DNA from 4 places in the Fictibacillus marinisediminis genome. Region 3 is predicted to be linked to each of the others. Evidence: riboswitches for the same ligand, from Rfam matches in the RefSeq annotation. Region 3 holds a riboswitch; each other region holds the start of a gene.
What was found. Region 3 has a riboswitch for S-adenosylmethionine ahead of metK (methionine adenosyltransferase). Riboswitches for the same ligand answer to the same signal wherever they lie in the genome.
Positions count from the first base shown of each region.

Region 1: another riboswitch for S-adenosylmethionine. It lies ahead of LCY76_RS19385 (alpha/beta hydrolase family protein); the one in region 3 lies ahead of metK (methionine adenosyltransferase).
Region 2: another riboswitch for S-adenosylmethionine. It lies ahead of LCY76_RS05340 (homoserine dehydrogenase); the one in region 3 lies ahead of metK (methionine adenosyltransferase).
Region 4: another riboswitch for S-adenosylmethionine. It lies ahead of LCY76_RS03440 (bifunctional homocysteine S-methyltransferase/methylenetetrahydrofolate reductase); the one in region 3 lies ahead of metK (methionine adenosyltransferase).

Region 1 covers NZ_JAIWJX010000002.1:3,658,544-3,661,678, reverse strand. The annotation lists gene LCY76_RS19395 (thermonuclease family protein) at 1-631, opposite strand, end outside; gene LCY76_RS19390 (hypothetical protein) at 904-1,164, shown strand; gene LCY76_RS19385 (alpha/beta hydrolase family protein) at 1,133-1,945, opposite strand; SAM riboswitch class I at 2,088-2,194, opposite strand; gene LCY76_RS19380 (bile acid:sodium symporter family protein) at 2,483-3,135, shown strand, end outside.
Region 2 covers NZ_JAIWJX010000002.1:964,444-967,578, reverse strand. The annotation lists gene LCY76_RS05340 (homoserine dehydrogenase) at 324-1,589, opposite strand; SAM riboswitch class I at 1,700-1,808, opposite strand; SAM riboswitch class I at 1,909-2,018, opposite strand; partial or broken gene LCY76_RS05335 (undecaprenyldiphospho-muramoylpentapeptide beta-N-acetylglucosaminyltransferase) at 2,144-3,135, shown strand, end outside.
Region 3 covers NZ_JAIWJX010000002.1:3,056,158-3,059,292, reverse strand. The annotation lists gene pckA (phosphoenolpyruvate carboxykinase (ATP)) at 1-1,132, opposite strand, end outside; SAM riboswitch class I at 1,415-1,546, shown strand; gene metK (methionine adenosyltransferase) at 1,727-2,926, shown strand.
Region 4 covers NZ_JAIWJX010000002.1:623,632-626,766, forward strand. The annotation lists partial or broken gene LCY76_RS03440 (bifunctional homocysteine S-methyltransferase/methylenetetrahydrofolate reductase) at 1-1,363, opposite strand, end outside; SAM riboswitch class I at 1,461-1,573, opposite strand; gene LCY76_RS03445 (hypothetical protein) at 1,687-1,830, shown strand; gene LCY76_RS03450 (spore germination protein) at 2,039-2,281, shown strand; gene LCY76_RS03455 (spore germination protein) at 2,319-2,561, shown strand; gene LCY76_RS03460 (spore germination protein) at 2,661-2,894, shown strand; gene LCY76_RS03465 (serine hydrolase) at 3,124-3,135, shown strand, end outside.

The DNA of each region.
Region 1 (3,135 bases), 600 kb from region 3:
CATCCTGCTGGGCATAGTTTTCAATCGACCAAATGCCAACACCTGCTTTTTGAGCTTTTTCTTGTGTGGCGCGGAACTGATCGACGTATTTGGTGTTAGGCGGATACACATAGGCCACACGGGCAAGGCCTTTTTCCAGAAGCAGTTGGTTAAAGTTTTGCTTTCCGATCCATATGTACGCGAGCAGCCTGCCGTATTTATCGCGTTCGGACACATCCAGCTCGACACCGACTTTTTTGCCCGTTAACTGGGTTTTTGTAAATTTGGAGCTTTCCGGCCCGAACGGCTGAACACCGAGCCTCGGATGTTTTGTCTCGGGTGTGTCGATAAGGAGCATGCGGATTCGCTCCGTTTTTCCGTTCTTAAATTTCACATCCAGTGTATCCCCATCGACCACATACGTAACAGTAGCCGGCATGCCTTTAACGGCAGATGTCTGATCTCTGGATGGAGTGATTTTGACATCATTTGAAGATGAATCTTCTTGTTTTGCAGCAGGTGAATCCGTTTTTTGTCCGGGATCCGTGCTTGTTTGGCCTGTGCTAGGTGCCTGTGCACACCCTGTGATGAGCAAAGCCGTTAACAGCAATACAATCAGGCTAGTCAGACTTTTTCTGCGTTTTTCTCTCAAGTTGATCTCCCCTTAATTTTTAGAGCGTTCAAGTTGGTTGTATGGTAAGGGTAATGAAGTTTACGGCGACGCGTCCATAATAAAAATACAAAAGCTATTATACTACGATATGGAATGCAGAAGGGGACAATGTGAGCAAGTTTTATGCGGCTTTCTTAATTGAAAGATCAAAAAAGACCGAGCACATTTGCTGTATCTTTCAGAGTGGAAAGTGATTCTGAAGCAGCTTAAAGATCACGAAGGTGCAGATTTTTAAAAAGGAAGATGAAGAAGTGAAAAAATTAGTTGCGGCAGTCATCCTGTTGTTGGAAAGTTTAGTGTATGTGTTAGCGCCTCTCACACAAAAAACGTTGTATCTGGACAGATTTTCGGTAAATGCGAACAACCCGGTCAGTTTTCATTGGAACACCATCGCTATCAATACTGGCTTTGTTAAAGGAGATCCGGGATCGGTTTACCATCGCTGTACTTCAGGTGCCAGGCACCGCTTTTACACAAGTGTCAAAAGCCGGTGCCTGGCACCATCAAATTAGAATCATTTATGAGCCAATTGGAGGTTACAGTGATCAGTTCATTGAAGTGCATGATGGATGAGAAGGTGTGGTTGGCGCCTTTAATAAGCCGAATCTTGCTTTTTCCACAGGGTCTTTTTTGTGTGTTCTCAAAGAATTCACCGCAATAATGGGCTGGAATTTCTTTGTCGTCCGTACCGTGAAGGAGCAGCACATCACCCGAAAACTGGGATAGCTGGTCTAAAGGATTGGAATTCTTGAGAGACTGCAGAAATTTTGTGGTCAGGGAATAACCTAAATGATCCACGAATCCTTTAATGAATAGATGGCTATATTCTTCTTCACCCACGATATTAACAATGTCATCAAACGGCCGTCCCACCGCAGACCAGAGGATTAACTGTTTAACCCTTTCGTCACGTGCCGCAGAATGCACAGCGACTGCTCCTCCAAGGCTATGGCCCAGCAGGGTAATCTGGTCGGAATCAACGTTAGGAAGCTCCAAGGCAAAGCTAACGGCAGCATATGTTTGGTCGATTAGGTCTTCAAAGCTGTTTTCCCCATAATTCCCCTCGCTCTCCCCGCAGCCCGAATAATCAAACCGAACCACAACAAATCCGTTCGAAGAAAGCTGCTGTGCGGTTTTAACAAACAAGCGGTCCACACCGATCCGGTTGCTTGTAAATCCATGGCAAATAATAACGGCAGGGAATTTCTTACTTTTGCTCAGTACGGATTCCGGATAATGCACGGTTGAGGTAAGCCTTTTTCCCTCCCAGTGTATACAATCGTGTTTTTCCATATCACCAACTCCTTATTTAACGTTTATCATTTAAAATAACTATTCATATCTTTTTAGTCGGAATTGATTCAATAAAAAACCCCTTCCTATGTTTATGGAAACATAAGAAAGGGTTGAAGAGACCGAAGAATGATCAACACAATTCTTATCTTCCAAGCAAAAAGCTTGTTGAAATTGGCACAGTGCTCATATAGGAGTCTGTTGCCGAGGTTTCTCAGGGTCAATTCCCTCCACCTCTCTGGATAAGAATATTTAATTTCATTTAATGTAAAATAGAATTAAAAGTTTGTCAATTAAATAATCTGATTTGGACAGCTATCTCAAAAGTGTATGCATACATCCTATGCACCTGGCGGGGAGAGGGATTCAAAAATATACAATAGCCTGCGCCTGTTTTTATAGGGTGCCATATATGGTGCCAGGCACCTGAATTACACAAGTATGTAATTGCGGTGCCTGGCACCGCAAACTTAAATATTTTATACTATAAATTAATATACTATTAGAGTAATAGACTCAGACGGAAGAAGGCTAATCGTGTTAGAAAAGTTAAACCACCAGCTGGAAAGATTTATGCCATTTATTACACCCGCAAGCGTGATCCTTGGAATTTTGCTTACGAGCGAACTAAAGGGTTTGCTTTTTTTAGTTCCTTGGATTTTTGCATTCATGACGTTTTCAGGTAGTTTAGGGTCTAATTTTACCCATCTGCGCAATACACTGTCCCGGCCTGTGCCCATCCTGACAGCACTCATCATCCTGCATATCATAATGCCGATATGGGCGTGGGGAGTCGGGCACATTGCGTTTTCCTCGGATTCCCCAACCATAACCGGACTCGTATTGGCAATGGTCATACCGTGCGGCGTGACGAGCAGCATCTGGGTATCCATTTATCGGGGGAACAGCACCCTCGCGCTTTCCATTATATTGATTGATACGCTATTATCGCCGATCGTCGTACCTTACAGCCTATCCCTGTTTGTCGGAGAAACCGTCTCCATTAATGAATGGTCCATGGTGAAGGACCTGTTGATTATGATCGTGATCCCATCTGTCATTGGCATGCTGCTCAATCATTGGACGAAGGGAGAAATAAAGAACACGCTCGGGAAAAGAATCTCTCCTGTTTCTAAAATTTGCATGAGTGCTGTGGTCGCCATCAATGCTTCGGTTGCCACCCCGTATTT
Region 2 (3,135 bases), 2.1 Mb from region 3:
TGGAAGCTGTAAAAAGCATAAAAAAATACGCCCAAAGAGCGCGGCATCGTTCGCTGCACAAAATACGTACACGAAAATGAAAATGTTGTATGCTGACCGCTGTTCTTAACTATTGGTGGCCGCAAAAAGACATCAAGAATACAACCGCTTCAAGCACGGCCTTTTTGCTCCAACTATCCAATTCGCTTAGTTAAGAACGTGAACGCTCATCCATACAACTCCCTTCCTTTTGTTACTTCCATCATATGTAAAATCCTTTCCATTGTCAACATGATGGGTAAAAAAATCCGCAGAGAGCCGACTCTCCACGGATATTCCTGTTTCTATTCGGCCACCGGCACCTTTTCTTTCTCTATCCCCTTACCGCTTTTTGACAGACGGACCGGATAGATGCTGATCACTGAAATGAACTCATCCTCCTGTTCCAGAGGGAGCGGCCCTTCATAAAGCAGGGCAGCAAGGGAAATAGGCTGAAAACGAAGAGAAGTCCGGTCTATAATGATTCCATGCTTTTCAATTGCTGAAATCCTTTCCTTTGTAAAATTAATTTTTTCACCGACGAGAAGGTAGGTATTCACCTCTTGTTCTTGTTTCTTAGGGCAGAGTTCCGATACAGCCGGTTTGTTTCTATATATTTCCCTAGTTTCATAGATCGATAATAAGTCTTCCACAATGGCACTTGCTGTTGCTTCTGCACCAGCTCCCGGCCCTTGCAAGGTCAAACAGCCGAGAAGGTCTGTCTGAATACGGATGGCATTGTCCACGCCTTCCACACCATACAGCGGATGATCGCTATCCACAAATACAGGCTGTACCTGGAGATCAAGTCTATCGTTTAAAAGGACGAGATGCTTCAGCCGAAGCCCCATCTGCTCAGCCAGTTGAATCTCCTCAAGAAGCACATTTCCAATCCCCTCCACCTGCACTTCTTCCCAGGATGGCTGCACGCCATAAATCCATTTGCTCAGCACCATCGCTTTGTAAAATGCGTCCAAGCCTTCGATGTCATTTGTCGGATCCGGCTCTGCATATCCTTTTTTCTGTGCCAGTTCCAGCGCTTTTTCAAACGAGGAACCTGTCGTTCTCATGTACGAAAGAATGAAGTTGGACGTTCCGTTTAAAATGGCTTCTACATGCTGAATCCGATTGATTCTTAAAAGTTCCCTCAATGTTCTCAAAATCGGTATTCCTCCGCCTACGCTCGCTTCATAGACAAAACGGACACCCTTTGCGGCAGCACGCTCTGTTAATTCTTCTCCATGCCGGGCGATCAAATCTTTATTCGCGGAAATCACATGGCATCCCGCTTCAAGTGATTGTATGATGTAAGACCGTGCAGGCTCGATTCCGCCAATCGCCTCAATGACCACATCAGGCACTTCTTCTCCGATCGCCTTCTCGAATTCGGACGTCAACGGTACCCCCTTTACGAAAGGCCTTGCTTTGGAAGAATCCTTAATCAAAATACTGGACAGCTTCAGACGATGACCCAGCAATTCTTCTAAAGCTCCTTTTCTATCCATGATGGATGTATATACACCGGATCCTACAGTCCCCAGACCCAGCAGTGCTATTTTTAATTCTTTCAATACAATCACTCCTTCTTCAAAAGTAAATTTCTTATTAGTGGATGAATGGTATCTGTATGATGGCAAAAGAAAAAACCTCTTCCTAAAGAAGAGGTCTGCAGTCCGGCCTCCTCTTATCATCCAGGGTTCTTTCCTGCAGGTAGTAGCACCTTTTCAAGTAGAATACTTGAAGGTTGCCGGGCTTCATCGGGCCTTTCCCTCCGCCACTCTGGATAAGAGTATTATCATGAGATTGAAACATGTTATGTAGCACTTTATTTTTTTAGTACAAAAAACCCCCTTATCACGAAGATAAGAGAGCTGTATGGTTCCGATCCGTCTCTTATCTCCCAAAGTTTTACCTTTGAAGGATTTAGCACCTTTTCAAGTAGAATACTTGAAGGTTGCCGGGCTTCATTGGGCCTTTCCCTCCGCCGCTCTTGATAAGCTTCATTAAATTAGTCTTACTCTATCACGGCAGACAGGAGAGCGTCAACCATTATTCAGATATTTCTGGAATCATTGCAGATTATTTTTGGTATGATAGAAACACATAAATAAAAGGGGTGGAAGGTTTGGGCAAGAAAATCGTATTCACCGGGGGAGGTTCCACCGGGCACGTCTCTGTTAACCTGGCGCTGATTCCTTTGTTCTTAAAAGAAGGCTGGGAAGTCAGCTATATCGGTTCCAAAGGAGGAATTGAACGGAAACTGACAGAAACCATCGAAGGCGTCCGCTATTACAGCATCTCTACTGGTAAACTAAGGCGCTATTTTGACTGGAACAATTTTAAAGATCCGTTCCGTGTCATGAAAGGAGCATTTGAAGCATTTCGGCTCATCAAGACCATAAAACCAGACGTAGTCTTTTCAAAGGGGGGTTCGTATCTGTTCCCGTAATCCTCGGCAGCCGGATGAACAAGGTGCCGATTGTATCCCATGAATCCGATCTTAGTCCAGGGCTTGCAAACCGTCTTTCACTTCCGTTCGCTAACAAAGTGTGTACAACGTTCCCTGAAACCGCTGATCATCTCCCAAGGGAAAAAGCGGTATACGCCGGTGCGGTTATCCGTAAGGAGCTGCATGAAGGGATCGCAGCCAAGGGGAGAGCTTTCTGTGGTTTGACTCCTGGTAAATCGATCATCTTGATCATGGGAGGAAGTCTTGGATCAAAAAAAATAAATGAGGCCGTAAGATTAAGCCTGGACGCTCTGCTTCCCCGCTTTCAAATCATTCATCTTTGCGGAAAAGGCCAGAAGGATTCTTCCACTCTGAAAAAAGGCTATATCCAGTTCGAATATGTATCGGATGAGCTCCCAGATATCCTTGCAGCAACGGATTTTGTCATTTCAAGAGCAGGCTCTAATTCTATCTTTGAGTTTTTGTCACTGAGAAAGCCAATGCTTCTCATTCCACTCTCTAAAGAAGCAAGCCGCGGAGACCAGATTGAAAATGCCCGATCATTTGAAAAACAAGGCTATTGCGAAGTTCTGTTTGAGGAAGACCTGAATGCTGAATCCCTTCTGCAAGGCATCGAGCAGCTTTATTCAAATCAGGAAGCCTATATC
Region 3 (3,135 bases):
CGGCGAGTTTGCTCGTGTAGCCGGAAAGGAAATGATACATAGCCTGTTCTTTTGTCAGTTTGCTGATCGGAGGCAATACGCCGAATGCATCAGCTGTCAGGAAGATGATCGTGTTCGGATGACCAGCAACACTTGGCTGGATAATATTCGGGATCGCCTGAATTGGATAGGCAGCCCTAGTATTTTCAGTCAACGTACCGTCGTTATAATCACCTACGCGTGTTTCATGGTCAAGAACGACATTTTCGAGAACGCTTCCAAAACGGATTGCATTCCAGATCTGCGGTTCTTTTTCTTCAGAGAGGTTGATGCATTTTGCATAGCAGCCGCCCTCAATATTAAACACACCAGTATTAGCCCAGCCATGTTCGTCGTCACCGATCAATGAACGATGCGGATCAGCAGAGAGCGTAGTTTTCCCGGTACCGGATAATCCGAAGAACAGAGCTACATCGCCTTCCTGCCCGACATTTGCGGAGCAATGCATAGAAAGGATCCCTTTTTCAGGAAGAATGTAGTTCATGACTGAGAAGATAGACTTTTTAATTTCTCCTGCATATTCAGTTCCTCCGATCAATACGATACGCTTCTCAAATGATATAATAATAAAGGTTTCAGAATTGGTCCCGTCTACAGCAGGATCTGCTTGAAATCCAGGTGCAGATACCACGGTGAATCCCGCTTCGATTCCTTTTAGTTCTTCAGCAGTCGGACGGATGAACATTTGGTGGGCAAACAGGTTATGCCAAGCGAATTCATTAATCACCTGAATAGGCATCCTGTACGCGTGGTCGGCACCAGCAAATCCTTTGAATACAAACAATTCCTCTTTTTGTCCTAAGTAATGAAGTACTTTTTTATAGAGCTGTTCAAATTTCTCTTCGTTAAAGGGCTTATTGATTTTGCCCCAGTTTATTTTATCTTGTGTGCTAGCTTCATCCACGATGAATTTGTCTTCAGGAGAACGTCCAGTATATTTTCCAGTAGTGGCCCTGAGAGCACCGGTTGAAGATAAAATGCCTTCATTTCGGAGCAGCGCCTTTTCAACAAGCATAGGTACAGGTAGATTTTCATGAGTAGCAGCGCTGGATAGAATGTCATCTAAAGTCGTCGTTAAATCAACCGTATTCATGTTCGCAAAACCATCCTTTTAAGAAATATATTTATCATTAATATCGTAAGTAAATTCGAAATTAGTATAACACATTGGAACAAATAATGTATACTATTTTATTTAACAAATTGTAAATTGGTTCATAAATCAGGCTCTTTGTTTTTAAAAGCTTAATCTTTCATATATAATAGGTACTAATTCCGTTTGAAGGATCGCCTATTCTCCCGCTGGAGCGGGAAAGTATAGCTTTTCAAGTTGACAGGTTTGTCGAACTGCGCTATTATATTTCGGGAACGGCTACTCTTATTCCGAGTAGGTGGAGGGACAGGCCCTATGAAACCCAGCAACCGACACTTCATCATCACTATGCACCTTGTGCAGTGAAGTGAAAAGGTGCTAACCTGCAAGGTGAAAAAACCTTGAAAATAAGAGGTGAAGGCGTAGACATAAGACCTTTTCCCTCGTGTATTTTAGGTCCAGGGAAAGGCTTTTTTTATGTCTAAGAACAGTTTGAACCTGAATATTTTACAAAACAAAGTATCCATATAGGAATGAGTACCGTATCTTATAAAAAAATTGCTCTATGCTTTCAATAGAGAAGGAGGATCTCAATTGTCTAAAAGTCGTCGTCTTTTTACATCTGAATCAGTTACGGAAGGGCATCCGGATAAAATTTGTGACCAAATTTCCGATGCGATCCTGGATGAAATCCTTGCAAACGACCCGAACGCACGTGTCGCTTGTGAAACATCCGTAACGACAGGCCTTGTGCTTGTTGCTGGTGAAATCACCACTTCTACTTATGTTGATATTCCAAAAGTCGTTCGCGAAACGATTAAAGAAATCGGCTATGACCGTGCAAAATACGGTTTCGATTCTGAAACATGCGCAGTTCTTACATCCATTGATGAGCAGTCTGCGGATATTGCGATGGGTGTTGACCAAGCGCTTGAAGCTCGTGAAGGCTCAATGACTGATGAAGAAATCGAAGCGATCGGTGCTGGTGACCAAGGTCTTATGTTTGGTTATGCCAACAATGAAACACCTGAGCTTATGCCACTTCCGATCTCTTTGGCACACCGCCTGTCCCGCCGATTGGCTGAAGTGCGTAAAACCGAAGAAGTTCCTTACCTTCGTCCGGATGGTAAAACTCAAGTAACGGTGGAATATGATGAGGATGACAAACCGGTTCGTATCGATACGATTGTTATCTCCACTCAGCACCATCCGGAAATTACACTTGAGCAAATTCAAGCCGACATTAAAGAACAAGTCATCAAGCCTGTTGTACCTGCAGAATTGATTGACGAAAAGACAAAATACTTCATCAATCCGACTGGCCGTTTCGTTATCGGCGGCCCACAAGGTGATGCTGGATTAACTGGCCGTAAGATCATAGTTGATACGTATGGCGGATATGCTCGCCACGGTGGTGGAGCATTCTCCGGTAAAGATGCAACTAAAGTTGACCGTTCTGCAGCGTACGCCGCTCGTTACGTAGCGAAAAACATCGTTGCTTCCGGACTTGCTGACAAAGTAGAAGTTCAGCTTGCATATGCAATCGGTGTAGCACAGCCTGTATCGATCGCAGTTAACACATTCGAAACAGGAAAAGTTTCTGAAGAAGTATTGGTTGATCTTGTGCGCCAAAACTTCGACCTTCGTCCTGCGGGAATCATTAAAATGCTTGACCTTCGCCGTCCGATCTACAAACAGACAGCGGCATACGGACACTTTGGCCGTACAGACGTTGAGCTTCCTTGGGAAAAAACAGATAAAGCAGAAGCACTTAAAGATCAAGCAAACGCGTAATATTAAGAAAAACCGGCCTTTGGGCCGGTTTTTCTTAGTTTTTAGTCGTTTGTTAAGGTTTTGGTTTAGCGAATGGGTAGGGGAAAAGCTTGAATAAGCGTCATAATTGGAAGTTTTTTAACTCATTAAGTGTGGAGAACTAACTTTATTAAATGATTTTAAGTTTTTATTTTCAAATTTTTTGTTTTATGTTCAAAAAACTAATTTTA
Region 4 (3,135 bases), 2.4 Mb from region 3:
AAGTCTTTTCCGGAAAGTGAAACCCCTTCGTTAAACTGTTTGATCATTTTAATCAGTTCTATGGAGGTAACATCATAGACGCTTGAAGCTCCCGGAAAATCGCCTACCTTTGCCGGATCCCCAGTAATTGCCAAAATATCGTGAAGTCCGAGTGTATGCAGTCCCATGAGATGAGACTGCAGACCGATAATATTCCGGTCTCGGCAAGCGAGATGAACGATCGGCTGGACTCCTGTCTGTGCTTTAGCCAAAGAAGATAGGGAGGTATTGCAGATTCTTGGTGATGCCAACGAGTTGTCTGCAAGCGTAATGGCATCTGCTCCGGCTTCTTTCAATGCCTTTGCTCCTTCAAAAAAACGGGATGTATCAAGCTTGCGGGGAGGATCCAGCTCAACAATGACCGATCGCCTTTCTTTTAGAATATCAGGCAGGGAAATCTCAGGTTTCTGCCTCGTTTCAACAACGGCAATAGGCTCTGGGCGCTGTCTGACTTCCTTTTCGGTAACAGGCTTCAGTCCATGAAGCTCTTCAGCGAAAGCTTCAATATGAGCAGGAGTTGTTCCGCAGCAGCCTCCGAGAAGGCGGATGCCTTGGTTTCTGAAAAGTGAAGCACTGTTCTTGAAATACTCCGCATCACCTTCATACTGAAATTTTCCATCCACATAGGAAGGAAGACTTGCATTCGGATAAGCGGAAAGATAGGCATGCTTTGGAATTTCTACTTCCTCAAGTGTCTTGATCATATGAAAGGGCCCAAGACGGCAATTCAGCCCTACGACATCCGCTCCTAAATCTTCTAGGCGTCTAATCGCTGTATTGATGGGTGTTCTGTCATTTAGAATACCGACTTCCTGCAAAGAAATCTGCGAGATGATCGGAATGCGGGTCTCGCTGCGTGCAATTTCAAGAACGGTTTCCAATTCTTCCAAATCGTAAAAGGTCTCAAGAAGAAGGCCATCCACTCCTTCCAACAGAAGACAGTAGAGCTGTTCCCTAAAACTTCTCTTTATTTCTTCAATCGTAAGTGAGCTTGGGCCCGTTCCACGGATTCCTCCGATGGTTCCCAGTACATACGTTTCATTGGCAGCTGCTTTTTTGCAAGTCTTACAGCCGCACTATTCAGCTCTTTGACTTGCTCCTCCAATCCATATCTTTGCAGTTTAATATAGTTGGCGCTGTACGTATTGGTCTGAATGACATCTGCACCGGCCTGTATGTAAGCCTGGTGGATGGACTGAATCTGATCAGGGTGCGTCAGATTCAGCTGCTCAAAACAGCAATCCGTTCCATACGAGTAGAGAAGTGTTCCCATTGCCCCATCGGCAATCAAGATTTTGTCTTCAAGATCTTTCAATAATCCCATTATGCGGTCCTCCTGTTAGTTCGGTATCTTCCAGCGGCCCAATAAAATAAAAAAAAGCCTTCTTAAAGAAGAAGACTTTGAAAGTTCGAGGTCATTCTTCTTATCTTCCAAGTTCAATTCGAACTTGTTGGACTTAGCACCTTTTCAGCTGCAAAGCTGAAGGTTGCTGAGGTGTCAACGGGCCATTCCCTTAACCTCTCTGGATAAGAAACCAAATCGCTATAAAATTAATTCTCTATACCTTACAATAATTGTTGGAAGATTTCAATAGCTTTTTCAAATGAAAAAATGGTTGAGCTTTTTATCACAGGGGGACTCCGATTATGAAGAATAAGTATACCAACCTTGACGGGATACAAAACACACATACATTTAAAGAATTGCTGCAGTGGAGAAGAGAAAGCGCGGCAACAAAAATATTTAGCTCAGCAGATTCCGCAAGGCCAGAAAAAGGATCAGCAGATTAAAAGAAAACCGGCAGCATCATTCCATCACATGGATCGGCCATTCTGCTTTTCTCATTCAGATGGGCGGGTGCAGGCTTAAGGTACTGTTGCTCGGGGAGACATGGTGGAAAAGTGGAAAGGAGCAGCCGCAATAGCCTGATTCCCGTTTTTCACCTTTAAGGGACATTTATCATACACTACACTAACACTTTTAAAGGTGGAGATAGCAATGGGGTGCATGGTTAATATTTACTATCTGAAGATAAATAGTCTGGCGAGCAACAGTTCATTGAATCTGGGATCAACCTTTCATAATAGCCATACAGCAAATACAAAATCTACAGGCGACAATAGTTCTGTTGGAGATCATTCACCAGCAGAAGCCATGATGAAAAACATGGTCTTTGATCCGGATGTTAATGATCAAAATGAATACGGAAATGCAGATACTTCGGTTGCAAACCAGCCTTAATGAAATGGAGCAATAAAAGAAGAAGGGGGGTCACCTCATGCCATATTTGTTTAATATTTTTAATATCAAAACGAATGGTGTGACCATGAACGGTAACATAGATATCGGCCCGACCGTCCATAACAGCCATACAGCCAATACAAAGTCAGTTGGTTCTACGATCTCTCTTGGAGACTTTTCTCCGTCAACTGGATTTATGGTGAACAGCAACATCGATCCGGATATCAGCGACCAAGGCCAGGTAGCGAACCCGTCCGCTCCAGTCACTAACCAGCCTTAACGTTCACCCGCCTGTTTTTACCGAAAGAGGGAGTCTGTCCAATCAGCTTTTTGTTCAAGCCATACACTGTAGGTAAAGAGCGAAAAGGATGGAACAGATTTGCGTTTTTCTTTCAGAATAGGAAAAATCATCACAAATGGTGTGACTCAAAATGGAAACATCGATATTGGAAGTACCGTCCAGAACAGCCATACAGCCAATACCAAATCGGTAGGGGCGGTTGTGGCGTTCGGTGACTGCTCAGATGCCTGTGCGTATATGATCAACTTCAACGAAGACAACGACGAAAATGATATGGGTCAAAGCGAAGGACAGGACGATCAGCAGAAATAATGAAGGAGCGCTTAATGGGAGCGCTCTTTTTCTTTGGCCGAGAAGGATTTCTTTTCCCTAAAAAAGAAGCCTGGTGGTAGTGGTGGAGAATAATCTTAAAGGAGTTGCCATCGGATCTGAAAGAATACGCGCCGATTTCGTGAAAATACGATCCAATCTCAAAGAAATACGATCCGATCACTGCAAAATACAGATAAAATGCAATGCACTTACTAGAAAGGAGCACGGAATGAAGTTAAAT